DNA from 2 places in the Agrobacterium sp. NPDC090273 genome. Region 2 is predicted to be linked to the other one. Evidence: riboswitches for the same ligand, from Rfam matches in the RefSeq annotation. Region 2 holds a riboswitch; the other holds the start of a gene.
What was found. A riboswitch is a leader RNA that binds a small molecule or an ion and turns the genes downstream of it on or off. The one in region 2 is predicted to bind S-adenosylmethionine.
Positions count from the first base shown of each region.

Region 1: another riboswitch for S-adenosylmethionine. It lies ahead of metA (homoserine O-succinyltransferase); the one in region 2 lies ahead of ACIQT8_RS14690 (O-succinylhomoserine sulfhydrylase).

Region 1 is NZ_JBIVYN010000007.1:180,215-192,396, reverse strand. It holds gene pyc (pyruvate carboxylase) at 1-1,213, shown strand, start outside; gene ACIQT8_RS19270 (DeoR/GlpR family DNA-binding transcription regulator) at 1,346-2,125, shown strand; gene ACIQT8_RS19265 (MFS transporter) at 2,158-3,348, shown strand; gene ispG (flavodoxin-dependent (E)-4-hydroxy-3-methylbut-2-enyl-diphosphate synthase) at 3,468-4,718, shown strand; gene ACIQT8_RS19255 (OmpA family protein) at 4,785-5,447, shown strand; gene ACIQT8_RS19250 (polyprenyl synthetase family protein) at 5,483-6,397, opposite strand; gene mtgA (monofunctional biosynthetic peptidoglycan transglycosylase) at 6,569-7,279, shown strand; gene ACIQT8_RS19240 (aldose epimerase family protein) at 7,285-8,304, opposite strand; gene metA (homoserine O-succinyltransferase) at 8,372-9,298, opposite strand; SAM riboswitch at 9,379-9,455, opposite strand; gene ACIQT8_RS19230 (thiamine diphosphokinase) at 9,546-10,199, shown strand; gene ACIQT8_RS19225 (ABC-F family ATP-binding cassette domain-containing protein) at 10,204-12,030, shown strand; gene ACIQT8_RS19220 (VOC family protein) at 12,123-12,182, shown strand, end outside.
Region 2 is NZ_JBIVYN010000005.1:70,149-82,330, reverse strand. It holds gene ACIQT8_RS14710 (aspartate aminotransferase family protein) at 79-1,281, shown strand; gene argF (ornithine carbamoyltransferase) at 1,337-2,254, shown strand; gene ACIQT8_RS14700 (Hsp33 family molecular chaperone) at 2,500-3,489, shown strand; gene apaG (Co2+/Mg2+ efflux protein ApaG) at 3,539-3,931, opposite strand; gene ACIQT8_RS14690 (O-succinylhomoserine sulfhydrylase) at 4,159-5,343, opposite strand; SAM riboswitch at 5,387-5,465, opposite strand; gene ACIQT8_RS14685 (2'-deoxycytidine 5'-triphosphate deaminase) at 5,538-6,635, shown strand; tRNA gene ACIQT8_RS14680 (tRNA-Gly) at 6,692-6,765, shown strand; gene ACIQT8_RS14675 (CocE/NonD family hydrolase) at 6,895-8,898, opposite strand; gene ACIQT8_RS14670 (ABC transporter ATP-binding protein) at 9,000-10,610, opposite strand; gene ACIQT8_RS14665 (ABC transporter permease) at 10,607-11,431, opposite strand; gene ACIQT8_RS14660 (ABC transporter permease) at 11,428-12,182, opposite strand, start outside.

The sequences.
Region 1 (12,182 bases), on a different contig from region 2:
GTCCGGCATTTCCGCCGCGACCGTTCTTGCGGCTGTGGACGCGGGCGTGGACGCTGTCGACGCCGCCATGGATGCGTTCTCCGGCAACACGTCGCAGCCGTGCCTTGGCTCCATCGTCGAGGCACTTGCCGGCACCGAGCGCGATACGGGTCTCGATGCAGAATGGATTCGTCGTATTTCTTTCTATTGGGAGGCGGTCCGCAACCAGTACGCGGCGTTTGAAAGCGACCTCAAGGGACCGGCATCCGAAGTTTATCTGCATGAAATGCCGGGTGGTCAGTTCACCAACCTCAAGGAGCAGGCGCGTTCGCTTGGCCTCGAAAGCCGCTGGCACGAGGTGGCGCAGGCCTATGCCGATGCCAACCAGATGTTCGGCGATATCGTCAAGGTCACGCCATCCTCCAAGGTTGTCGGCGACATGGCGCTGATGATGGTCAGCCAGGATCTGACGGTTTCCGACGTCGAAAATCCGGACAAGGAAGTCTCCTTCCCCGAATCCGTGGTGTCCATGCTCAAGGGTGATCTTGGCCAATCGCCGGGCGGCTGGCCGGAAGCGCTGCAGAAGAAGGCGTTGAAGGGAGATGCACCCTATACTGTGCGTCCCGGTTCGCTTCTTGCCGACGCCGATCTGGATGCCGAACGCAAGACGATCGAGACAAAGCTCGAGCGTTCGGTCAACGACTTCGAGTTTGCCTCTTACCTGATGTATCCGAAGGTGTTCACCGATTTTGCCCTGACGGCAGAAACCTATGGCCCGGTCTCTGTGCTGCCGACTCATGCCTACTTCTACGGCATGGAAGACGGTGAAGAGTTGTTTGCCGATATCGAGCGCGGCAAGACGCTGGTGATCGTCAACCAGGCGTCATCCGGCACTGATGACAAGGGCATGGTGACGGTGTTCTTCGAGATCAATGGTCAGCCGCGTCGCATCAAGGTGCCAGACCGGGCGCATGGAGCGACAGGTTCGGCCGTACGCCGTAAGGCTGAGCCCGGCAACGCTGCCCAGATCGGCGCACCGATGCCGGGTGTCATCAGCCGCGTTTTCGTCAATCCGGGGCAGGCCGTAAAGCCTGGAGACGTGCTGCTTTCCATCGAAGCCATGAAGATGGAGACGGCGCTGCACGCCGAGCGTGAGGGCACTATTTCTGAAGTCCTCGTCCGCCAGGGTGATCAGATCGACGCAAAGGATCTGCTTGTGACCTACGCAAGCTAATGCCGTCATCGCGACATTGCATCTGACGACGCATTGCGCCCGCCCTTTGGCGGGCGTTTTGCTGTTGCGCTTCTGAGAAAACTCAAATATGCATGTTTGTGCACGTTTTTACATGTTTATCCGTGAAGTGAAATGAACGAACATTTTGTCAGTGAGCGACAGGCGCTCATTCTCTCTCAATTACGGCAAAACGGTCGTGTGTTGGCGCAGAATCTCGCGGAGAGTTTCTGTGTGTCCGAAGATACGATCCGGCGTGATTTACGTGATATGGCGGGCAGAGGTGAATGCCAGCGCGTTTACGGCGGCGCCTTGCTTGCCGAAAGCACGACGGTGCCGCTGAAAACACGCATGGCAGAAGATGCTGATCGCAAAGAGCGTCTTGCCGCCGCGGTCGTGCCGCTTCTTGAACCAGGGATGGTTGTCTTTATCGATGCCGGTTCGACCAATCTTGCCATTGCACGGGCAATCCCCGCTGATTTGAAGCTGACTGTTGTCACGAACACCCCAGCCATTGCTGCAGAACTGACGGGGCGAGCCGGCATTGAACTGGTATTGATCGGTGGCAAGGTCGATCCGCTGGTCGGCGCCGCCATTGACGCCATGGCGTTGCGACAGCTCGAATTGATGCGGCCTGATCTCTGTGTCCTCGGTGTTTGCGGCATGACGCTCAGTTCGGGATTATCCGCCGATGTCTTTGAGGATGCCGTGTTCAAGCGGCTCGCCTGCAGTGCCAGTGAGCAGGTTGTTGCTGCTATCACGACGGAAAAGCTTGGCCACAAGGCAGCTTTTCATGTGCATGATCTGACGCCTTCTCTTTGTCTCGCGCTGGAGCGCGACATTGAGCAGACGACTGCCGATGCGCTTGCGGCGCACGGCGTGAATATCCGTTTTGCCGATACCCACGCGGCTTAACCCGCCCGCGCTCACGTTTGAAGGATTTTTAGATGAACGGTCCTGCGAGTTTCGCACCCACACCGGCGCGCTCTTCGTACTTCACGCGACACCGGCTCGGCGTTTCGCTGTTGTTCCTGATGAACGGCTTCATGATGGGGTCATGGGCACCGAAAATCCCCGAATTTTCAACCCGCCTCTCGCTGAGCGAAAGTGCGCTGGGTCTGGTCATTCTGGTGTTTGGGGTCGGTTCACTGCTGTTCATGCCGATTGCCGGTTCACAGATCGCGCGTTTCGGATCGCGCACCGTGTCTCTCGTTTCGGCGGTGCTTTTTCTTCCGACGCTGCTGTTCATCACCTGGGCCAACACGATCTGGGCCGGTGTCATTGCCGTTTTCCTGTTCGGCGGTCTGACGGGGGCAATGGACGTTGCCATGAATGCCAATGCGGTTGCCGTGGAACGGGACATGCGCAGGGCCATCATGTCCTCCTGTCACGCATTCTGGAGTCTCGGCGGTCTGATCGGCGCGGGCTTCGGCGGCTTTCTGATCACGGCCATCGGCGTGCACGGCCATGCGGTTGCGCTGACGCTGGTCGCACTGGTCCTCCTCGTCATTGCCTGGCCTCGCACTCTCGCTGATCGTCCACACCCGGAAGAAGAGCGGCCGAAGGGCGGCTTGCCGCTGACGCCGTTGCCCTGGATCATCGGTCTGATGGCTTTGTTTTCGATGGTGCCGGAAGGCGCAATCCTTGACTGGGGCGCCCTTTATCTGCGCAACGAGTTGGGTGCGTCCGTTTCGCAGTCCGGTTTTGCCTTCGCTGCGTTTTCATTGACCATGGCTGTCATGCGCTTTGCCGGCGATCTGGTCAGGGACCGCTTCGGCGCCGTCAACACCTTGCGTTTCTGCTCGACGATTTCGATCATCGGTTTGTTGACCGCCGGCCTTGCAGAAAATTCGACCCTGGCAATCATCGGTTTTGCCGTGGCCGGGATCGGCATTTCCAACATGGTGCCGATTGCCTTTTCTGCCGCCGGTAACATGCCTGGCCTGGCGCCTGGGATCGGATTGTCTGTCGTCACGACCATGGGGTATTCGGGGATTCTCGTAGCGCCCTCGGCCATCGGGTTCATTGCCGAGCACACCGGTCTTGCTGTTGTCTTCTTAGGTCTACCGCTGCTGCATGTTGTCGTCTTGCTGCTTTCGAAGCTTGCACGGCATGCCGACGGCGCTGGACGGGAATAGTCGTCTCGAATTTTGCCACGATTGCGGTAAAGTAGAAGCTCACGTGCGTTGGGTGTTGACAAGGCCTCCCCCTTGTTTCACCTCAATAGCCATATTTTGCCGCAAGCTCAGAGACCAAAATGACGTCACACGCCGATTTCGACCCGAAGCCCCGCCGCGCATCTGTTGCTGTCGATGTGGGTGGTGTTATCGTCGGCGGCGGCGCGCCTGTCGTCGTCCAATCGATGACCAACACCGATACGGCGGACATTGACGCTACCGTGCAGCAGGTGGCGGCGTTGTTCCGGGCCGGTTCGGAAATCGTCCGCATCACCGTCGACCGCGACGAAAGTGCTGCAGCAGTGCCGAAAATCCGCGACCGCCTGTTGCGTCTTGGCATGGACGTACCGCTTGTCGGCGACTTCCATTATATCGGTCACAAACTTCTGGCCGACCATCCTGCCTGTGCGGAGGCGTTGGCGAAGTACCGCATCAACCCCGGCAATGTCGGCTTCAAGGACAAGAAAGACAAGCAGTTCGGCGAGATCGTCGAGATGGCGATCCGTTACGATAAACCCGTACGTATCGGCGTGAACTGGGGTTCGCTTGATCAGGAGCTGCTGACTGCCCTGATGGACAAGAACAAGGAAGAGGGGTTTCCGCTCTCCGCTCGCCAGGTGACTCGCGAGGCGATTGTTCAGTCTGCGTTGATTTCCGCCGAGTTGGCTGAAGACATCGGGCTGCCGCGCAATCGTATCATTCTTTCGGCCAAGGTCAGCCAGGTACAGGACCTCATCGCGGTTTATTCGATGTTGTCGGAACGCTCCGATCACGCACTGCATCTTGGCCTGACCGAAGCAGGTATGGGCTCCAAGGGTATCGTCGCCTCGTCCGCCGCTATGGGTTACGTGCTCCAGCACGGTATCGGCGATACGATCCGCGTGTCGCTGACACCGGAACCCAATGGTGACCGCACCCGCGAAGTTCAGGTTGCTCAGGAACTGTTGCAGGTCATGGGCTTCCGTCAGTTTATTCCTGTTGTTGCGGCATGTCCCGGTTGCGGCCGCACCACGTCCACGGTGTTTCAGGAACTGGCGCAGAATATCCAGAACGATATCCGCAAGAACATGCCGGTCTGGCGTGAAAAATACCCCGGTGTTGAAGCGCTCAACGTTGCGGTCATGGGCTGCATCGTTAACGGCCCGGGTGAGAGCAAACATGCCGACATCGGCATTTCGTTGCCCGGAACCGGTGAAACGCCGTCGGCTCCGGTCTTCATCGATGGACAGAAAGCGCTCACCCTGCGCGGCCCTAACATTGCCGCCGATTTTGAAGCGCTTGTGATCGACTACATCGAAAAGCGTTTTGGCCGGAAAGACGCGGCGGAGTAAAGAGTACCGTGAAAAGGCCGGAATCCCTCTGTCATACCTCCTGAACCTCTCGGAGCATCAAAACACATGATAAAAAAAATCGCGATTGTTGCCCTTTGCGGGACCTATCTCTCCGCCTGCACGACCACTGACCCCTATACGGGCGAGCAGAAGATGTCCAACACGGCCGGCGGTGCGGGTATCGGTGCCGTCGTCGGTGCGCTCGGCGGTCTTGCCGTTGGTGGCTCGCCGGTCGGTCGTCGCAACGCCGCACTCATCGGCGCCGGTATCGGCGCGCTGGCTGGCGGTGCGATCGGCAACTACATGGATACGCAGGAATCGGAACTGCGTGCGCAGTTGCAGGGTACCGGCGTGTCTGTCACCCGTCGCGGCGACAACATCGTTCTGAACATGCCGTCGAACATCACCTTCGCAACCGACCAGGACCAGGTCATTCCGCCATTCTACGCGACGCTCGATTCGGTTGGTATCGTGTTGAACAAATTCAACCGCACCCTCATCGACATCAACGGTCACACAGATTCCACCGGCAGCCTGCAGCATAACCAGGCGCTTTCTGAACGCCGTGCGGCGTCTGTCGCGAATTATCTGGGTGCGCGTGGTGTCGACCAGCGCCGTATCTCGACGCTCGGCTTCGGTCCGTCGCAGCCGATCGCATCCAATGCGACACCGGATGGCCGCGCGCAGAACCGCCGCGTTGAAGTTCTGATTTCGCCGCTCAAGGGCTGAGAAATCGATGAAAACGCTGGGCCGGAGTTTCCGGCTCAGCTCTTGCGTTCGGCGATGAACCGCGCTGCCGCAACGAGGATATCGGCCTTGGCGCCATACGGCGAGAGAAGCTCTGCCGCCTCGTTTACCTGCTCACTCAGCTTTTGACGTGCCCAGTTTTCGCCGCGCAGGGCAACCAGCGTGCCCTTGCCACGTGCTGCATCTTTACCGGTCGCCTTGCCCATGGTCGCAGCATCGGCCGTCAGATCCAGGAGGTCGTCAGCAAGCTGAAAGGCAAGACCAATCTTCTCACCGAAAAGACGCATTCTTTGCCGCTCAGACGCGTTGCTCCCGGCGATAATGGCGCCAGCCTCACACGCAAAGCGGATAAGCGCACCGGTTTTCATCGCTTGAAGCGTGACAATGCCCGCCTCATCAGGTGCTTCCTTTTCAGCGGCAAGATCCAGCGCTTGCCCGCCTGCCATGCCACCTATTCCGGCAGCGCGCGCCAGTGAAAGCACAAGTGCAGCCTTGCGATCTGCCTGCAGCGGATTGTTGTCCGAGGCGATGATGTCAAACGCCAGTGTCAAAAGGCTGTCGCCGGCGAGAATGGCGGTGGCTTCATCAAATTTGCGATGAACTGTCGGTTGACCGCGACGCAGATCGTCATCGTCCATGGCCGGCAGATCGTCATGAACCAGAGAATAGCAATGAAGGCATTCGAGTGCTGCGCCGACATGGTGGGCTGCCTCGTCGTTGCCGCCCAGTAGCGCCGCACTTTCTATGACGAGAAAAGGCCGCAACCGTTTGCCGCCATTCAGCACGCCATGGCGCATGGCGTCGAGAAGGTTTTGAGGGCGAGCGATTTCGTCCGGGCCCACGTCGCTTGAGAGCAGGCGTCCGAGCAGGGCTTCGGTCTTTGCCGCGCTGTCGCGCAGCTTCGTTTCAAAAGTCGTCATTGCAGCGTCCATGTGGCGCTCTTTGGCATGCCGTACGTCGGCAAGCAAACCTTTTCGTGATTCCTTGCGGGAACCCATTTGAGCGGACTCGCCTTGAACATGGCAATGGAATATGAAAGGTTTTTATAAGCCTGGGTGGGGGAAACATTGAGCAGCACGCCTGAAAGCGACGCAGACTACGCCGTGCTGGCGGAAGACCGGAGCAGTCCGAAGGTGGATTTTCGCACGTTGGCAAAGCGTTTCGTCATGTTTTTGCTGGCATTGCTGATCCTGCCTTACCTGCTGATTCCCGTCTATGCGCTTCCTTTCATGCGGCCCGTTTCAACGTTGATGCTTGCCGATCTTGTGACTTTGCAGGGTTACGACAGGCGCTGGGTGCCAATTGAGGACATTTCTCCACGTCTTGTTCAGTCGGTGATGATGTCCGAGGACGGGCAATTCTGTTTCCATGGCGGCGTTGACTGGAACCAGATGCAATCTGTGGTGACGGATGCGCTGGAGGGGGCTTCAACGCGTGGTGCCAGCACCATTCCGATGCAAACGGCAAAGAACCTATTTCTCTGGAATGGACGATCTTTCCTGCGCAAGGGGCTGGAACTGCCGCTTGCCGTGGTCGCCGATTTCGTCTGGTCCAAAAAACGGATGATGGAGATTTATCTCAATGTTGCCGAATGGGGCCCAGGTATCTACGGCATCGAAGCGGCCGCCCAGCATCATTTCAAGGTGCCGGCCTCGAAGCTGACCCAGAGGCAGGCGGCGCTTCTCGCGGTCTCATTGCCCAATCCGATCGACCGTGTCGCCAGCAAGCCAGGGCGTGGCCTGCAACGGCTCGCGGGCGTTATCGAACGACGCGCCCGCGCATCCGGCGCCTATGTCGGCTGTGTGCTGGACTAAGCCAGTCAGCCCTTCTTGAAAATGTAATCCGTTTCCTGACGCAAGGTCTCGCCTGGGCGCAGGATGGCATGCGGAAAATCGGCGTGGTTGGGGGCGTCCGGCCAGTTCTGCGTTTCAAGGCAGAAACCGGCAAAGGGGCCATAGGTCCGGCCGTCGAGGCCCGGAACCGGAACGTCGAGTTTGAAGGCGGAATAGAATTGCACACCGGGCTCAGTCGTGTGTACTTCAAGCGCGATGTCGGATGCCGGTGCGTAGACGCGCGCTACTTTGCGCTTGGCCCGGCGCTCGGGCGAAAGGCAGAAATTGTGGTCGTACAGAACCTGCTCGCCATTGTCCTTGCGTCGCATCGGTGTCGGGTGGCGAAGGTCGAAAACCGTGTCATCGACGGGGCGGATTTCACCTGTCGGAATCTGCTGTTCGTTGGTCGGCAGATAATAGTTCGCGGCAATTTCGATCTCGTGGCCAAGTGCCGTGTCAGCACCGTCCAGATTGAAATAGGAGTGCTGGCAGATGTTGGCGATGGTCGCCTTGTCGGTGGTTGTTTCGTAAACGACAGAAAGCACGCCGCCGTCGAGGATCGTGTAGGTCGCCGTGACAGTGCAGTTACCGGGATAACCGGCGCGGCCGTCCGGATCGATGATTTCCAGAACAACATGGCTTTCGCCGTGCTCCATCAACATCCAGTTGCGTTTGCCCAAGCCGTCGCTGCCACCGTGAAGATGGGTAACGCCTTTTTCATTCAACTCGAGTTGGTACTCGTGGCCGTCGATCGAGAACTTGCCGCCACCGATACGGTTGGCATTGCGGCCGGGCGTCGCGCCGAAATAAGAGGAGTACTTGTAGTCCTCGAACTTGTCGAAGCCGAGAACGAGTGGCGGCTGGTGGCCGTCGAGGCGCAGATCCTGAATGACTGCGCCCCACGTGATGACCTTCGCGGTCAGTCCGCCCTTGGATATGGTGACACGCTCGACCTTTTCTCCGGTTGCTGTGAAACCGAAATTTTCCCGTGCCGGCACATCGCCCATTCCTGCTCTCCCCGCTTGTAATGACCGGCGGACGTTGCGTTATTTTGCGACGATGTGCAATCGCGTTTTATGCGGCAAGCTCTCCGATAGCGTCGAGATCGTAGGGGGTCGTCTGGTATATCTCGTTGATCCAGTTTCCAAAAAACAGATGCGCGTGGCTTCGCCAACGATTGAGCGGGGTCAGTTCCGGATCGTTGTGGGGGAAGTAGTCATGCGGCAGCTTTATGGGAACCCCGGCGTTCACATCGCGGAAATATTCGTCCGAAAGCGAGGTCGAATCATATTCGACGTGGTTGAACATGTAGAGCCGGTTGCCCTGCTTTTCATGCACCAGGCACACGCCCATTTCTTCCGATTCCATCAGGATTTCCAGATCGGCGCGCTTTTCGATATCGGCGCGACGCACCTCCGTCCAGCGTGACACCGGAACCTGGAAGTCGTCGGAAAACCCGTTCAGATAAATGGAAGACGGGCTGAGATTGCGGTGACGATAAACGCCGAAAGCCTTTTCCTTCAACTCATGCTTCGGCACGCCATGGAAGTGATAGATGGCTGCCATCGCGCCCCAGCAGACATTGAGTGTCGAATGGACGTTGGTTTGCGTCCATTCGAAAATCTTCTGCATCTCGTTCCAATAGGTGACGTCTTCATAGGCGAGCGTCTCGACGGGAGCGCCCGTGATGATGAAGCCATCGAACTTGCGGTGGCGAACCTCTTCCCACGTCTCATAGAAGGAAAGCAGATGCTCTTCCGGCGTATTTTTCGCGCGATGACCGCCAATGCGCACCAGCGACAACTCAACCTGCAACGGTGAGGCGCCAACGAGGCGAGCCATCTGTAGTTCGGTTTTGATCTTGTTCGGCATGAGATTCAAAAGTCCGATCTGGAGCGGGCGAATATCCTGCCGGATAGCCGCCGTTTCGGTCATGACCCGTACGCCCTCATGCACGAGGGTTTCGAAAGCGGGCAGGGTATCTGGAATTTTGATCGGCATGTTGAAACTCTCACTTTCAGGCCGCCAAAGGCCGTGAAAACAAAAAAACCGGTAGCGAAATCGCAACCGGCTCCAGGAAATTGCCTTTTTCCTCGACCCTTTAGCGACTTCTTTAAAGTGGCTGCAAGCCGGTCGGCAAATCACCACTGGCGGATTACATAATCCTGTCGAGGCGGAAAATCAATATCGGCGGTTTTCTGCGGGTTTCAGCCTTTCCATTTCGCTCCTACCTGCGATAAGGCAAGGCATGGAAACAGAACGCTTCACCATTCTGCTTGGCGGAAATGTCACCGTCACGGATCGCCTGAAAACGGTGGTGTCGGGGACGCGTGTCATCGCTGCAGACAGTGGCATGCGCCATGCCAAAACGCTTGAGCTGTCGCCGGAACTTTGGGTCGGGGATTTCGATTCCGCTGAGCCGGGTCTTCTCGACGAATGGCCGGGCATTGAACGGCAACCATATCCAGCGGCAAAAGCTGTTACCGACGGCGAGATTGCCGTTTCAGAGGCGATTGCCCGTGGGGCTCGTTCGCTTGTGCTGGTCGGCGCTTTCGGAGGGGCAAGGAGTGATCATGCGCTTCAGCATTTCCTGTATGCCGTCGCACTTGCCGAGCGTGGTTTCGATGTCGTTTTGACATCCGGTGACGAGGAAGCTTATCCGTTGCTTCCTGGCGCGCTTGATCTCGATCTGCCAGCCGGTTCCTTGTTTTCCGTTGCCGGTATTTCCATACTTGAGGGGCTGAACATTGCCAATGTGCGCTATCCGCTAACGGAGTTCGCGCTTGCTTTCGGTTCATCCCGCACTATTTCCAACGTCGCAAATGGCGGTACGGCGCATTTTTCGCTGAAAAGCGGAAAAGCTATCGTGCTTGCCCGACCCTATGATCTGACCGGAGCCTGACACCTTGGCACCCCCAATTCTTAAACTCGACGATATCAAACTCACCTTTGGCGTGACGCCGTTGCTTGACGGTGCAAACCTGCAGGTGGAGCCGGGTGATCGTATCTGCCTTGTCGGGCGCAACGGTTCGGGCAAATCGACGTTGATGAAAATTGCCGCCGGCCTGGTCGAAGCGCAATCAGGTGAGGTTTTCCGTCATCCCTCCGCCACCATCCGTTATCTGGAACAGGCACCTGATTTCGACGGCTATGATACGGTTCAGGCTTATGCCGAGTCGGGGCTCGGGCCGGGCGACGACCCTTATCGCGTCACCTACATTCTCGAACATCTCGGCCTGACGGGACAGGAGCATCCACAAAACCTTTCCGGCGGTGAAGCGCGTCGTGCGGCGCTCGCGCGTGTCATGGCGCCTCAGCCGGATATTTTGATGCTGGACGAGCCGACCAACCATCTGGACCTGCCGACGATTGAATGGCTGGAAGACGAGCTGCAGCAGACGCGAAGTGCACTGGTACTGATTTCGCACGACCGCCGTTTTCTCGAAAAGGTGTCCAATGCCACTGTCTGGCTGGATCGCGGCCAGTCTCGGCGCCTCAATCGCGGTTTTGCGCATTTCGAGGAATGGCGCGACAAGGTTCTGGAAGAAGAAGAACTCGAGCAGCACAAGCTCGGCAAGGCCATCGAGCGCGAAGAGCACTGGATGCGGTATGGCGTGACAGCACGGCGCAAGCGCAACATGCGTCGCGTCGGTGAATTGCAGGCCATGCGCGCGTCCTATCGCGGGCACAAAGGGCCGCAGGGCTCAGTCCAGGCAACGGTGACCGAAGGGCGTGAATCCGGCAAGCTGGTGATCGAAGCGGACGCCATCACCAAGTCCTATGGCGAACGCACCATCGTCGCACCCTTTTCACTGCGTGTGCATCGTGGTGACTGTATCGGCCTGGTCGGGCCGAACGGCGCAGGCAAGACGACGCTCCTCAAGATGTTGACGGGGCAGCTTGCGCCTGATGGCGGAACGGTCAAGCTCGGCACCAATCTGGAGATTGCGACGCTCGATCAGAAGCGCGAGGATTTGAACCCGGAAGACACTCTCGCCTATTATCTTACGGACGGCCGCGGTGACAACCTGATCGTCAACGGTGAGCTGAAGCATGTGACGGGCTATATGAAGGATTTCCTGTTTCAGCCGGAACAGGCCCGTACGCCGATCCGTAACCTCTCGGGTGGTGAACGCGCCCGCCTCATTCTGGCGCGCATTCTCGCGCGTCCGACCAACCTGTTGATCCTCGACGAGCCGACCAACGACCTCGATATCGAAACGCTCGATCTTCTTCAGGAAATCGTCGCCGGGTTCTCCGGGACGGTCATTCTTGTCAGCCACGATCGTGATTTTCTCGATCGTACCGTCACCTCCACCATCGCACCGGCAAATCCCGATGCGCCGGATGGCCGCTGGATCGAATATGCCGGTGGCTATTCCGATATGATGGCGCAGCGAAAAGGTGCTGCCGAGGAAAAACGGAAAGCGGAAAAGCAGGAAAAGGCAAAGAGCACATCGTCTGCCTCTTCGTCTGCGGAACCTGCAAAGGGCAAGGCAAAGCTCTCTTTCAAACAGAAGTTCGCGCTGGAAAATCTGCCGAAGGAAATGGAGAAAGCGCAGGGCGAAATCGCCAGGCGCGAAGAGCGCATGGCCGATCCCAACCTGTTCACCAAAGACCCGGCCGCCTTCAACAAGCTGGCGGAGGAAATGACCAAGCTGCGCGAAAAGCTGGAAGCCATGGAAGAAGAGTGGCTGGAGCTGGAGATGCTGCGCGAAGAGCTTGAAGGATAAAAGCGGAATTCCGGGAACGGTTTCGTCTGCTCTGACTTTGACAGGGGAAGCAAATTGGCTTTTCCTGTGAGTCCAATGGAGGAGTTCGGACCATGCGGATGATTTTCGTCAACCTGCCCGTCAAGGATATCGAGAGATCGCGAGCATTTTTT
Region 2 (12,182 bases):
GATTTTCAGGCAAGGGATAACCTTGTCCACCTATTGACAACGATATGAAAGCGCATTTGCGCAAGGAGTGATGCAGCCATGGCCGAAGCCAACGCGCCATTGTTTGATACGTTTTCAAGAGCGCCGCTGCGTTTCGAACGCGGTGAGGGCGTCTGGCTGTTCACGGAAAGCGGCGAGCGATATCTCGATTTTGCGGCCGGTGTTGCTGTCAATTCCTTGGGGCATGCGCATCCGCATCTCGTCGAGGCTATCAAGACGCAGGCTGAAAAGGTCTGGCACGTTTCCAACCTTTATGAAGTGCCCGGACAGGAAAAGCTCGCAAAGCGCCTGACCGAAGCAACATTTGCTGACAAGGTGTTCTTCACCAACTCCGGTGCTGAGGCGCTGGAATGTGCCATCAAGACTGCACGCCGTTATCACTACTCCAAGGGCCACCCGGAAAAGTTCCGCATCGTCACCTTTGAAGGTGCGTTCCACGGCCGGACGCTGGCAACAATCGCTGCAGGCGGGCAGCAGAAATATCTCGAAGGTTTCGGCCCCAAGGTTGAAGGTTTCGATCAGGTACCGTTCGGTGATCTCGAGGCCTTGAAAGCCGTTATCACCAATGAGACGGCAGCCCTGCTGATCGAACCGATCCAGGGTGAGGGCGGCATTCGCGCGCCCAGCAAGGAATTCCTGCAGACGCTTCGTGATCTCTGCAACGAACACGGCATGCTGCTGATCTTTGATGAGGTTCAGACGGGTGTTGGACGTACCGGCAAACTGTTTGCGTACGAGTGGACTGGCGTTGCGCCTGACATCATGGCTGTTGCAAAGGGTATTGGGGGCGGCTTCCCGCTCGGCGCTTGCCTTGCGACGGCTGATGCGGCTTCCGGCATGACCGCAGGCGTGCACGGCACGACCTATGGCGGCAATCCGCTCGCCATGGCCGTCGGCAATGCCGTACTGGACGTTGTTCTTGCGGACGGCTTCCTTGAACGAGTGCGTGATGTCGCGCTGGTGTTCCGTCAGGGGCTTGCTTCGCTCAAGGATCGCTTCCCCGACGTGATCGAGGAAATCCGTGGCGAAGGTTTGCTTCTCGGCATCAAGGCGCGCGTACCATCAGGCGAATTGCTGCAGGCGATGCGAGCAGAGCATCTGCTCGGCGTGCCTGCGGGCGACAACGTGGTGCGCCTTCTGCCGCCGCTTGTTACCACGGCGGAAGAAGCGCGAGAGGGTCTTTCGCGTATCGAAACGGCTGCCGCCTCTCTGACAGCGGCAAAGCAGGCGAAGATCGCGTGACAAGGGTTAAGGCGGACCTGCTTTGACAGGTCCGCAAGCATTGGGACAGGGTAGCATGGCTTCACCAAAACATTTTCTCGACCTCTCTGCCGTCGGCTCAGAGGATTTGCGGACAATTCTCGACGATGCGCGGGTGCGCAAGATCGCCACGAAAAACGGTACGGCAGAAAAGCCGCTTGCCGGCAAAATGCTGGCGATGATTTTCGAAAAGCCCTCTACCCGAACCCGTGTTTCCTTTGACGTAGGCATGCGCCAGCTCGGCGGCGAAACGCTTTTCCTCTCCGGCACAGAGATGCAGCTTGGCCGCGCCGAGACCATCGGCGACACTGCCAAGGTGTTGTCGCGTTATGTGGACGCGATCATGATCCGCACCACGGATCACACCCGCCTGCTCGAACTTGCTGAACACGCAACCGTTCCTGTCATCAACGGCCTCACAGATGACACCCATCCCTGCCAGATCATGGCGGATATCCTGACGTTCGAAGAACACCGTGGTCCGGTGAAGGGCAAGACGATTGCCTGGACAGGCGACGGCAACAATGTGCTGCATTCCTTCGTGGAAGGCTCCGCACGCTTTGGCTACCGGATGAACATGGCCGTGCCGATGGGCTCGGAGCCACACGACAAGTTCCTGAACTGGGCCCGCAACAATGGTGGTGACATCATGCTCTGCCACGATGCTGACAAGGCTGTTGCCGGTGCGGATTGCGTGGTCACCGATACCTGGGTCTCGATGAACCAGGAACACAAGGCGCGCGGCCACAACATCTTCCAGCCCTATCAGGTCAATGAAGCCCTGATGGCAAAGGCCGACAAGGATGCAGTCTTCATGCATTGCCTGCCGGCTCACCGTGGTGAGGAAGTGACCGACGCAGTCATCGACGGATCGCAATCGGTCGTTTTCGATGAAGCCGAAAACCGCCTGCATGCGCAGAAGTCCGTCATTGCATGGTGCATGGGCGTCATCTGACGTTCTCCGCACCGCTTGCATGCGGTATCGCAGCAGGTTCTTGAACTTTGCTGCGCCTATAACCATCTGAGGCACTTCAAAGGGCTCGCCGGATATTACCTGGCGGGCCATCGTCACGTTTTGCACGATTTTGTCTGGCAGTGGTTTCTCTCTCCGGCAACGTGTGCGACAAGCAAAAAAACGAAAGTCGGAACGCCGGGCATTGTCCGGTTGCGGCGCATTTGGCTGCGCCAAGGAGTATGGATATGGCAGACGCAACAGTTGAACTGGATGATCTCGATTTTGCCGGCGACGATAAGGTCGTGCCGTTTCAGGTCGAAGGTCTGGACGTGCGCGGTCGCGCCGTTCAGGTGGGGCCGCTGCTGAATGCTATTCTTGAGCGCCATAATTACCCCGAGCCGGTTGCCCGCTTGTTGGCAGAGGCGACGGTCCTGACGGCCTTGATCGGCACCTCGCTGAAGTTTTCCGGCAAGCTGACGGTTCAGACGAAGGGTGATGGCCCCGTCGATCTGCTTGTCGCGGATTTCTCTGCGCCTGAGAGCATGCGCGCCTATGCGCGGTTTGATGATGAGCGGCTGGCCGAAGCTACGGCTGCTGGCGCAACCTCGCCGGAGCAGTTGCTGGGAACGGGCATTCTGGCCTTCACCATCGATCAGGGTGCGGGCATGCAGCCTTATCAGGGCATCGTGCCGCTCGACGGTTCTTCGCTTGAAGAGATTGCCGGTGTCTATTTCCGTCAGTCGGAACAGCTTCCCACACGGGTGCGGCTCGGTGTGGCGGAGTTCTTTGACCGTGATGCCAACGGCAAGCCACGCCACGGATGGCGGGCAGGGGGCGTGATTGCCCAGTTCCTGCCGCAGGCCCCGGAACGGCTCCGCTCGCGTGATCTTCATGGCGGTGATGGCGACGAGAACGGTCATGGTCATGTCGAAGACGATGCATGGACGGAAGCGGTGACCTTGCTGGATACGGTGGACACCGACGAGCTCACCGACCCGCAGGTGCCGGTTGAGCGACTATTGTACCGTCTTTTCCATGAGCGCGGCGTGCGCATCTACGAACCGCAATCGGTCGTCGATCGCTGCAATTGTTCTCGCGAAAAGATCAAGGGCGTGTTGAGCGGCTTTACGGCCGAGGAGATTGAGGTAAGCCAGGAAGACGGTGCGATTGCCGTGACCTGCGAGTTCTGCTCCACCACCTATCGGTACGACGTCAGCGAACTCGAGAACGCCTGATAAAAACAGCAAGGCCGCACCGGTCCTCTGGTGCGGCCTTTTTCAAACCTTAGTTCAGAACACGCAGAAGTCCTGGCGAATCCAGCGAAAACGCAGGTATCGTCACAGTGAACACTTCGCCGCTGTCTGCTTCCATTTCATAATGTCCAAACATCAGTCCCGATGGTGTGTCGAGCGGACAACCGGATGAATATTCGTAGGTGTCGCCCGGTTTCAGATGCGGCTTTTCACCAACGACGCCAGGTCCGTAGACCTCATCCACCTGTCCATTCTGATCGGTAATGTGCCAGTATCGGTTCACGAGCGTCACTGACAGGTCTGAGTTGTTGGAGATCACGACTTTGTAACCCCAAACATAGCGGTCGTCATCCGGATCGGATTGTTCTTCGAGATAATACGGATCAACCGTCACCTCGATGTCCCTTGTCAGAGCACGGTACATACGCGCCACCTCGATATTATGCCTTGTGCCTGCATCCTACACTATAGGAGCTGCTTATCGTCAAGAAAATGAACGACTTGCGGAGGTCTTGGGGCTCCAGCCGCTCGGGTTTCGTCCACTAGGGATAACGATAAAGGTAAATTTCGGTTGCCCGAACCAGGCAGTTAAAATCTGAAACCCATTATGTAGACCCTAGCCTGACGTTGCCGCCGGGCCAGGGCAGGAGCTTAAGCGGAGACCGCTTCTAGAGCTTTCGCGAAGTCTTCCAGCAGATCGTCGGTGTCCTCGATGCCGCACGAAAGACGCAGCGTGCCGCCGGAAATGCCGAGTTCAGCGCGCGCCTCGTCGGTCAGGTTCTTGTGCGTTGTTGTGCCCGGATGCGTGATCAGGCTCTTTGCATCGCCGAGATTGTTGGAAATCTTGACGACCTCCAGGGCGTTCTGGAGTGCGAAGGCCGCATCCTTGCCGCCCTTGAGTTCAAACGCCACCAGCGTCGAGCCACCGGTCATCTGCTTTGCAATGATGTCAGCCTGCGGGTGATCGGCGCGGCCTGGATAAATGACCTTCGCAACCTTGCTGTTGCCAGCCAGGAAATCGGCGATCTTGCCTGCGTTCGCCGTCTGTTGGCGTACGCGCAGCGGCAAGGTTTCGATACCTTTCAGCAGCGTCCAGGCGTTGAACGGCGACATCGCCGGGCCCGTATGGCGGAAGTAATCCTGCAGTTCCTCTTCGATCCACTTCTTGTCGGAAAGGATGACGCCGCCGAGGCAGCGGCCCTGGCCGTCAATGTGCTTCGTCGCAGAGTAGACAACGATATGCGCGCCGAGTTCCAGCGGCTTCTGGAAAAGCGGCGTGGCGAACACATTGTCGACGACAACCTTTGCACCAATCTGGTTGGCAAGCTTGGCAACACCGGCGATGTCGACCACCTCAAGTGTCGGGTTGGTCGGGCTTTCAAGGAAGAACAGCTTGGTGTTCGGCTGGATCGCCTGTTCCCAGTTGGCCAGATCACGACCGTCGATCAGCGTGCACTCGATGCCGTATTTCGGGGCAAGTGTTTCCACCACCCAGCGGCACGAACCAAACAGTGCGCGAGCTGCAACGATATGATCGCCGGCGCGAAGCTGGCACATGATTGCTGCGGTGACGGCAGCCATGCCGGAGGCAAGCGCGCGGGCGTCTTCAGCACCTTCCAGCAGGCACATGCGTTTTTCGAACATGTCGTTGGTCGGGCTTGCGTAACGTGCGTAGATGAAGCCGTCTGTCTCACCCTTGAAGCGTGCTTCCGCAGCCTCGGAGTTTTCATAGACAAAACCCTGTGTCAGATAGATCGCCTCAGACGTCTCGCCGTACGGGGAGCGTAGCGTACCGCCGTGAACCAGTTGGGTTGCCGGGCGCCATTTATTGCTCATGTGATCACCTTCAAAACAAAAAAACCGGCCGCAAAAGCAGACCGGTTACAAGCACCCGGTCTTTTTAGCCACTTGTTTAACGTGGCTGCAAGCCGACCGGCCAAATCACCACGGGATAAGCTTGCCTTACTGCCGTTACTGGCTTGCGTCAATGCTTTCCTTTTGGTTTTGTCGCCACAAAAGGGATGATGAAAATGACGAGAACGACAGGCATACTGGCAGATGGCGCAATCAAGGCATTGTTTGCCAGCGGTAAGCTGAAAAGCGAAGCGCCTCTGGAAGCCGATCAGGTGCAGCCTGCCAGTCTCGATCTCAGGTTGGGCTCGAAGGCTTATCGTGTTCGCGCCAGCTTCATGCCTGGCCCTGGCACACCTGTGCTCGACAAGCTTAATCGCCTGAGACTGCACGAAGTCGACCTCAGTGAGGGGGCGGTGCTGGAAACCGGCTGCGTCTATATCGTTCCGCTGATGGAGAGCCTCGCTTTGCCTGCCGACATGTCGGCATCGGCCAATCCGAAAAGTTCGACAGGCCGTCTCGATATCTTCACGCGCGTCATCACCGACAATGCGCAGGAATTCGACAAGATTCCGGCTGGCTACAGTGGCCCTCTATACCTCGAAATCAGCCCGCGCACATTCCCGATCGTCGTGCGCCGCGGTTCGCGCCTGTCGCAGATCCGCTTCCGCATGGGGCAGTCCCTGCTCAACGAAAGCGAATTGCTCGGCCTGCATGCCGCAGAAACGCTGGTTGCCAGTGAAACGCCGAATGTTACGGGTGGCGGTATCGCGCTTTCCATCGACCTCAAAGGTTTCGGTGATGATGGCCTGATCGGTTATCGCGGCAAACACCATACCGCGGTTATCGATGTCGACAAGAAAGCCCAGCACGACGTTCTGGATTTCTGGGAACCGCTTTATGCACGCGGCCGTGCCGAACTGATCCTTGACCCCGATGAATTCTACATTCTCGTATCACGCGAAGCCGTGCATGTGCCGCCGCTTTTCGCGGCTGAAATGACACCGTTCGATCCCTTGGTCGGCGAATTCCGCGTTCACTATGCCGGCTTCTTCGATCCGGGCTTTGGCCATGCACAGGCGGGCGGCACGGGTAGCCGCGCCGTTCTGGAAGTGCGCAGCCATGAAGTCCCGTTCATTCTTGAACATGGCCAGATTGTTGGACGCCTTGTCTATGAACATATGCTGGAGAAGCCGGAAGGCCTCTACGGTTCCGGCCTCGGCTCGAACTATCAGGCACAGGGCCTGAAGCTCTCCAAGCATTTCCGGGCCGCCTAAATAGATCCTGTACCGCTTGACAGTTTTTACGAACTGTCGGAATTGTTGTGCAGCAGGCGGGTGTAGCTCAATGGTAGAGCAGCAGCTTCCCAAGCTGAATACGAGGGTTCGATTCCCTTCACCCGCTCCAGCATCTTTTCATTGAAATCAAAAAACAAAAGCGCTGACTTCTCAGCGCTTTTGTTTGTCCGCTGTCACCCGGCATGGCAACCAGATGCCATCCCGAACCTCGCGTTCGGGCTTCGGAGCGCCCTAGCCGTCAGATCAGGTCGCGAGCGAAGCGCTGGTCCCACGCTTTCGATTTAACGGCAACGCCATTTTCGAATGCCGACAGTTCTCCCGTCAGGTAGAAATTGTCTTTGTCCGAACGCATTTCGGTCCGGCTCTCGATCTTGATGCGCCATCCATCGCGGCCCATTTCATAGGTCTGGGTCAGAACGTATTTTGCGGAGAGTGGGTCGTTGTCGCGGATGGTCAGTTCCCGGCGCAGGCTGTGGCTGAGTTCTGTATCGATTTCGTCGAACCGCAGCACGCCCTCGCCGAACAGTCCCCCCACGCCTTCCGTGACATAGGTGTTGATGCCCGTCTCGTGATCCTGTTCGGTCCAACGGCGGACCGAGCCGGGATCAACCTGCGTGATGGGCGTTGAGGGACCATGGGTGGGCGCCTCAAACCGGACGGGAATACCGTCTCCTGCAGCCCGCACCGGCAGGTCGAGCGCGCTTTCCGCAACGGAAACGCTCAGTGTGGCGTCGAAAGGCGATGTCCAGACCATCGGCCAGTAAGCAGTTGCGATGGCAAGCTGCAACTTGTGACCCTTCGCAAAGCGATATCCGCAGTCATTGAGCTTGATCGCGACATCATAAAATCTGCCGGGCTCGAGCGCTTCCGGATTTTCGTGGCTGTCGCGGTGTGTCAGGTTGAAAACCTGATAGCTGACGCGCGTGACACGTCCATCCGGCAAGACATCATTCAGGCGCAGGGAAATCTGCGCGACGGGGCTATCGGCGGAAATGCGCAGCCGTGCAATCGGTGCACCGAGAATGTCGAGGTCGTCTTCGAGGCACGTTGTTTCGAAAACCAGTGCACCACCATTGTCCAGCCGCTGATCGGTTGGATGTTCACCCGGGCAGCCGGTTGCCATCCATTCGCCGCCGGCCTTGCCGTGGCTTTGGGGCGAACGGATGTTGAGAACCGCAGGTTTGCCTGCGGCGTTGCCAAGTTCCTTGCCGGCACCAAGATGCAGAGACCTAGTGGAGATTTGCGGTGAGGGCCATGCTGCTTCGCCCACCCAACGGCCTTGTGTCGTCGTTCGTGTCCCCGTGGGCTCGATCGTATCACTGACAAATGCGCGCATCATCGGCTCGTCCATGACGCCGGTGTCCTTGCCCTTCAGCCAATGATCCCACCAGCGTGTCGCTTCCTGCAGGAAACCGATCGCCGGACCGGGAACACCATCCTGCGGATAGATGTGGCCCCATGGGCCGATGATGCCGCGTCGTGGAACCTGAAGATTTTCGAGAAGCCTGGAGACGGGGTTGGTGTAGCTGTCTGCCCAGGCGCCAATGGCAAGGACCGGGCACTGGATCGCGCTCCAGTCCTCGCAGACCGAGCCGTGTTTCCAGTATTCGTCGTAACGCTGATGTTCGAGCCACAGCGCAGGGAAGAAAGGCAGTTTTTCCAGCCTCTCGATCCAGCGGTCACGCCATTCGTCGCCAACGATCTTCGGGTCGAGCGGGCGGCTCTGATAGGCAAGCATGATGGTTCCCCACCACAGATTGTCGTTCAGCAACAAGCCACCCATGTAGTGGATGTCGTCGGTATAGCGGTTGTCGGTCGAGTAGGCGGTAATGATGGCCTTCAGGGCCGGTGGACGTCGGGCGGCAATCTGCAGGCTGTTGAAACCGCCCCAGCTCTTTCCCATCATGCCGACATTGCCACTGCACCAGGGTTGGCGGGAAATCCAGTCGATGACTTCCAGAGCATCGTCCTGCTCCTGCTTCAGATATTCATCGGCCATGTGGCCATCGGATTCACCTGTGCCGCGCATGTCCACACGAATGGCGGCGTAGCCCTGGCTGGCAAAATAACCATGCATCGGCTCGTCACGTCCGCGCGTTCCGTCACGCTTGCGGTAAGGGATATATTCTAGAACGGCAGGCACAGGCGATTGCTCGGCGTCTTCTGGCAGCCACAGGCGCGCACCAAGGCGCACGCCATCGCTCATGGTAATCCAGATGTGTTCTTCAACATGCACGGTCATTTGGGAGCTTCCAGTCAGGTCATTCGGTGCGGGTATCACCGCACGGGGCATTAACAACAAGGAGGAGGTGGCTCACATGCAGCGATGAGCCACCATAGAGATCAGGCGGAAACACCGCGTTTTGCCAGCACGCCATCCAGCCAGTCGCGGCGCAGTTCCGGAACCGACGTGATGAGCTGTTCGGTATAGGGTTGGTAAGGCGGCGCAAAAACCTGCTCGGTCGTACCGGTTTCGACAATACGGCCGTGCTGCATCACCATTGTCCTGTCAGCAAGCCTGCGCACCACGCCGAGATCGTGGGTGATGAACAGGTAGGAAACACCGAGTTCATCCTGCAAAGAGCGCAAAAGCTTGAGAATTTCCTCCGCTACCAGAGGATCAAGCGCGGATGTCACCTCATCGCATATGATCAGGTCGGGCCGGGCGGCAAGTGCGCGGGCAATACAGACGCGTTGCTTCTGTCCGCCGGAGAGCGCTTTCGGCAGGCGCTCTGCAAAGTCCCGTGGCAGGCCGATGAGGTCCAGCAATCGATTGACTTCGGACGTGCGTTCGTCGTCGTTCATTCCGAAATAAAACGACATCGGACGGCTGATGATTTCGCCCACGGTATGACGTGGATTGAGTGCCACATCGGGAAGCTGATAGACAAGCTGGATGCGCCGTAACTCCTCGCGGGAGCGCTTGGTGTAACTATCGGCAAGCCGGTGCCCGGTGAGTGAGATGACGCCGGACGAATGTGGCGGCAGGCCGGCAATGACGCGGGCCAGCGTGGATTTTCCGGAACCGGATTCCCCCACAACAGCCAGTGTCTCGCCCTTGCGAATTTCGCACTGAATGTTGTCCAGCACCTTCTTGCGGCCGTAGTAAGCTGTGACGTCGCGGGCTTCCAGCAGAACTTCTCCACCCTTGTGATGAACGCCTTCACCCGACATGCTGGCTTCGCGTTCGGACACGAGACGGCGTGTATAGTCTTCCTGCGGCTGCTCCAGAACCTGCTCCGCAGAGCCGGCCTCTACCTGTTTTCCATGACGCAAAACCATGATGCTGTCGGCAATCTGCGCGACGACGGCAAGGTCATGTGTGATGTAAAGCGCGGCTGTGTCATAACGCTGGATGAGGCTGCGCAGCAGCGCAAGCACCTCGATCTGCGTTGTGACATCAAGCGCCGTGGTCGGCTCGTCCAGCACGAGAATGTCAGGCCGGCAAGACATCGCCATCGCCACCATCGCACGCTGCAACTGACCACCCGACACCTGATGCGGATAACGGCTGCCAAAGTTCTGGTAGTCGGGAAGCTGCAACGCCTGCAACAGTTCCAGCATCCAGGCCTGAGCTTCCTGCCTGTTCATGATGCCGTGATAGAGCGGCCCTTCCATGATCTGTTCGCCGATCTTCATGGCCGGGTTGAAGGCAGCGGCAGCACTTTGTGCCACATAGGCAATACGTGCGCCACGTACAGCTTCGCGACCGGCACGGTCGACCGTCATCAGGGATACGCCGTTGACGATGATTTCGCCCCCGACGATGCGGCAGCCATTGCGGCCATATCCCATTGCAGCAAGGCCGATTGTGGATTTTCCGGCGCCGGATTCGCCGATCAGACCTTTGACCTCGCCGCGTTTGAGGTCGAGATCGACACCGTCAACCAGGATGGCGCCATTGGGAGCGGCAACTTTCAGGCCGCGAATTTGCAGAACCTTGTTTTCGCTCATCGGTCGGCTCCCTGAATTGCACTGCGGCCAGCAAGCAGCCAGTCCACGACAAGATTGACGCCGATGGTGAGAATGGCGATGGCGGCGGCCGGGTAAAGCGGAGCATAGAGGCCGTACAGAATGGCTTGCTGGTTATCCTTCACCATGCCGCCCCAGTCGGCGAACGGGGGCTGAATGCCAAGGCCCAGGAACGACAGGCCGGCCACGAACAGGAAGGTGAAGCAGAAGCGCAGGCCGAATTCCGCAATCAGCGGCGGAAGGGCGTTGGGGAGTATTTCCTTGAACACCAGCCAGAACAGGCCTTCGCCGCGCAGACGCGCCGTCTCAGCATATTCCATAACATTGATGCCCTGGGCCACGATACGCGCCAGACGAAACACGCGCGTGGAGTCCAGAAGCGCAATCGTCACGATCAGGACGGGAATGGACGAGCCAAGCGCCTGAAGCACAACCAACGCCGAAATCAGCACCGGTATGCACATTACCGTGTCGACGATGCGCGAAAGGACCATATCCAGCCAGCCGCCGAAAATCGCGGCGATGAAACCGAGCGTGATGCCGATGCTGAAGGACAGCAGCGAAGCGGCCAGCGACACGCCGATGGACATTTGTGCGCCAGCCAAGAGACGCGAAAGCATATCGCGACCGTTCTGATCGAGGCCGAACCAATGGGCGGCGGACGGTGGATCGAACGGTGATCCGACAATTTCCTCCTGTCCGAATGGCGCAATATGCGGGCCAGCGACAAATAGGATGATGTTGAGCGAGATGATGAAAAGACCAACCCATGCGGTCGGGGTAATGGAACGCAGCATTTTCATCGGGGATGCCTCAAGCGCGGATTGAGCGCGATTGCCGAAACATCGGCGATGATGTTCAAAATGACATAGGCTGCGCCGAACACGAGGGCTGCGGCCTGAACCAGTGGAAGGTCACGTTTTGAAACGGCGTCGACCATGAAGCGGCCAAGGCCGTTATAGTTGAAAATGGCCTCCACCAGCACGACGCCGGTAATGAGATAGGCGATGTTGAACGAGACAACGTTGACGATCGGTGCTGCGGCATTGGGAAGCGCATGGCGAAGAACCGCACGTTTTGTCCGCAATCCCTTGAGATAGGCTGTTTCGACATAAGCCTGATCCATGACCGCGAGAACTGCGGTGCGGGTCATTCGCAGCATTTGTGCCACCGTGACCAGGACCAGGGTAAGGGCCGGAAGCGTGGTGGCTTTGAGCCAATCCGCAAAGCCCATGCCCGGATAGGTGTCTGCGAGACTTGGCAAGAGATTGTAGTGAACGGAAACGAAGAGGATGAGCAGAAGCCCAAGAAAATATTCCGGGAGAGAGACAAAGCCGAGAGCGGCGATATTGATGACACGATCAAACAGGCTGCCACGCCAGATGGCGCTGAACAAACCGAGGAGAACGGCGATCGGAACGGAGACGGCTGCGGCATAAAGTGCCAGCGCCATGGTGTTCCAGAACCGTGGCCAGAGAAGATCTGCGACGGGCTGACGGTTTGCGAGTGAGTTGCCGAGGTCGCCGGTTACGAAACCGCCAAGCCAGGAGAGAT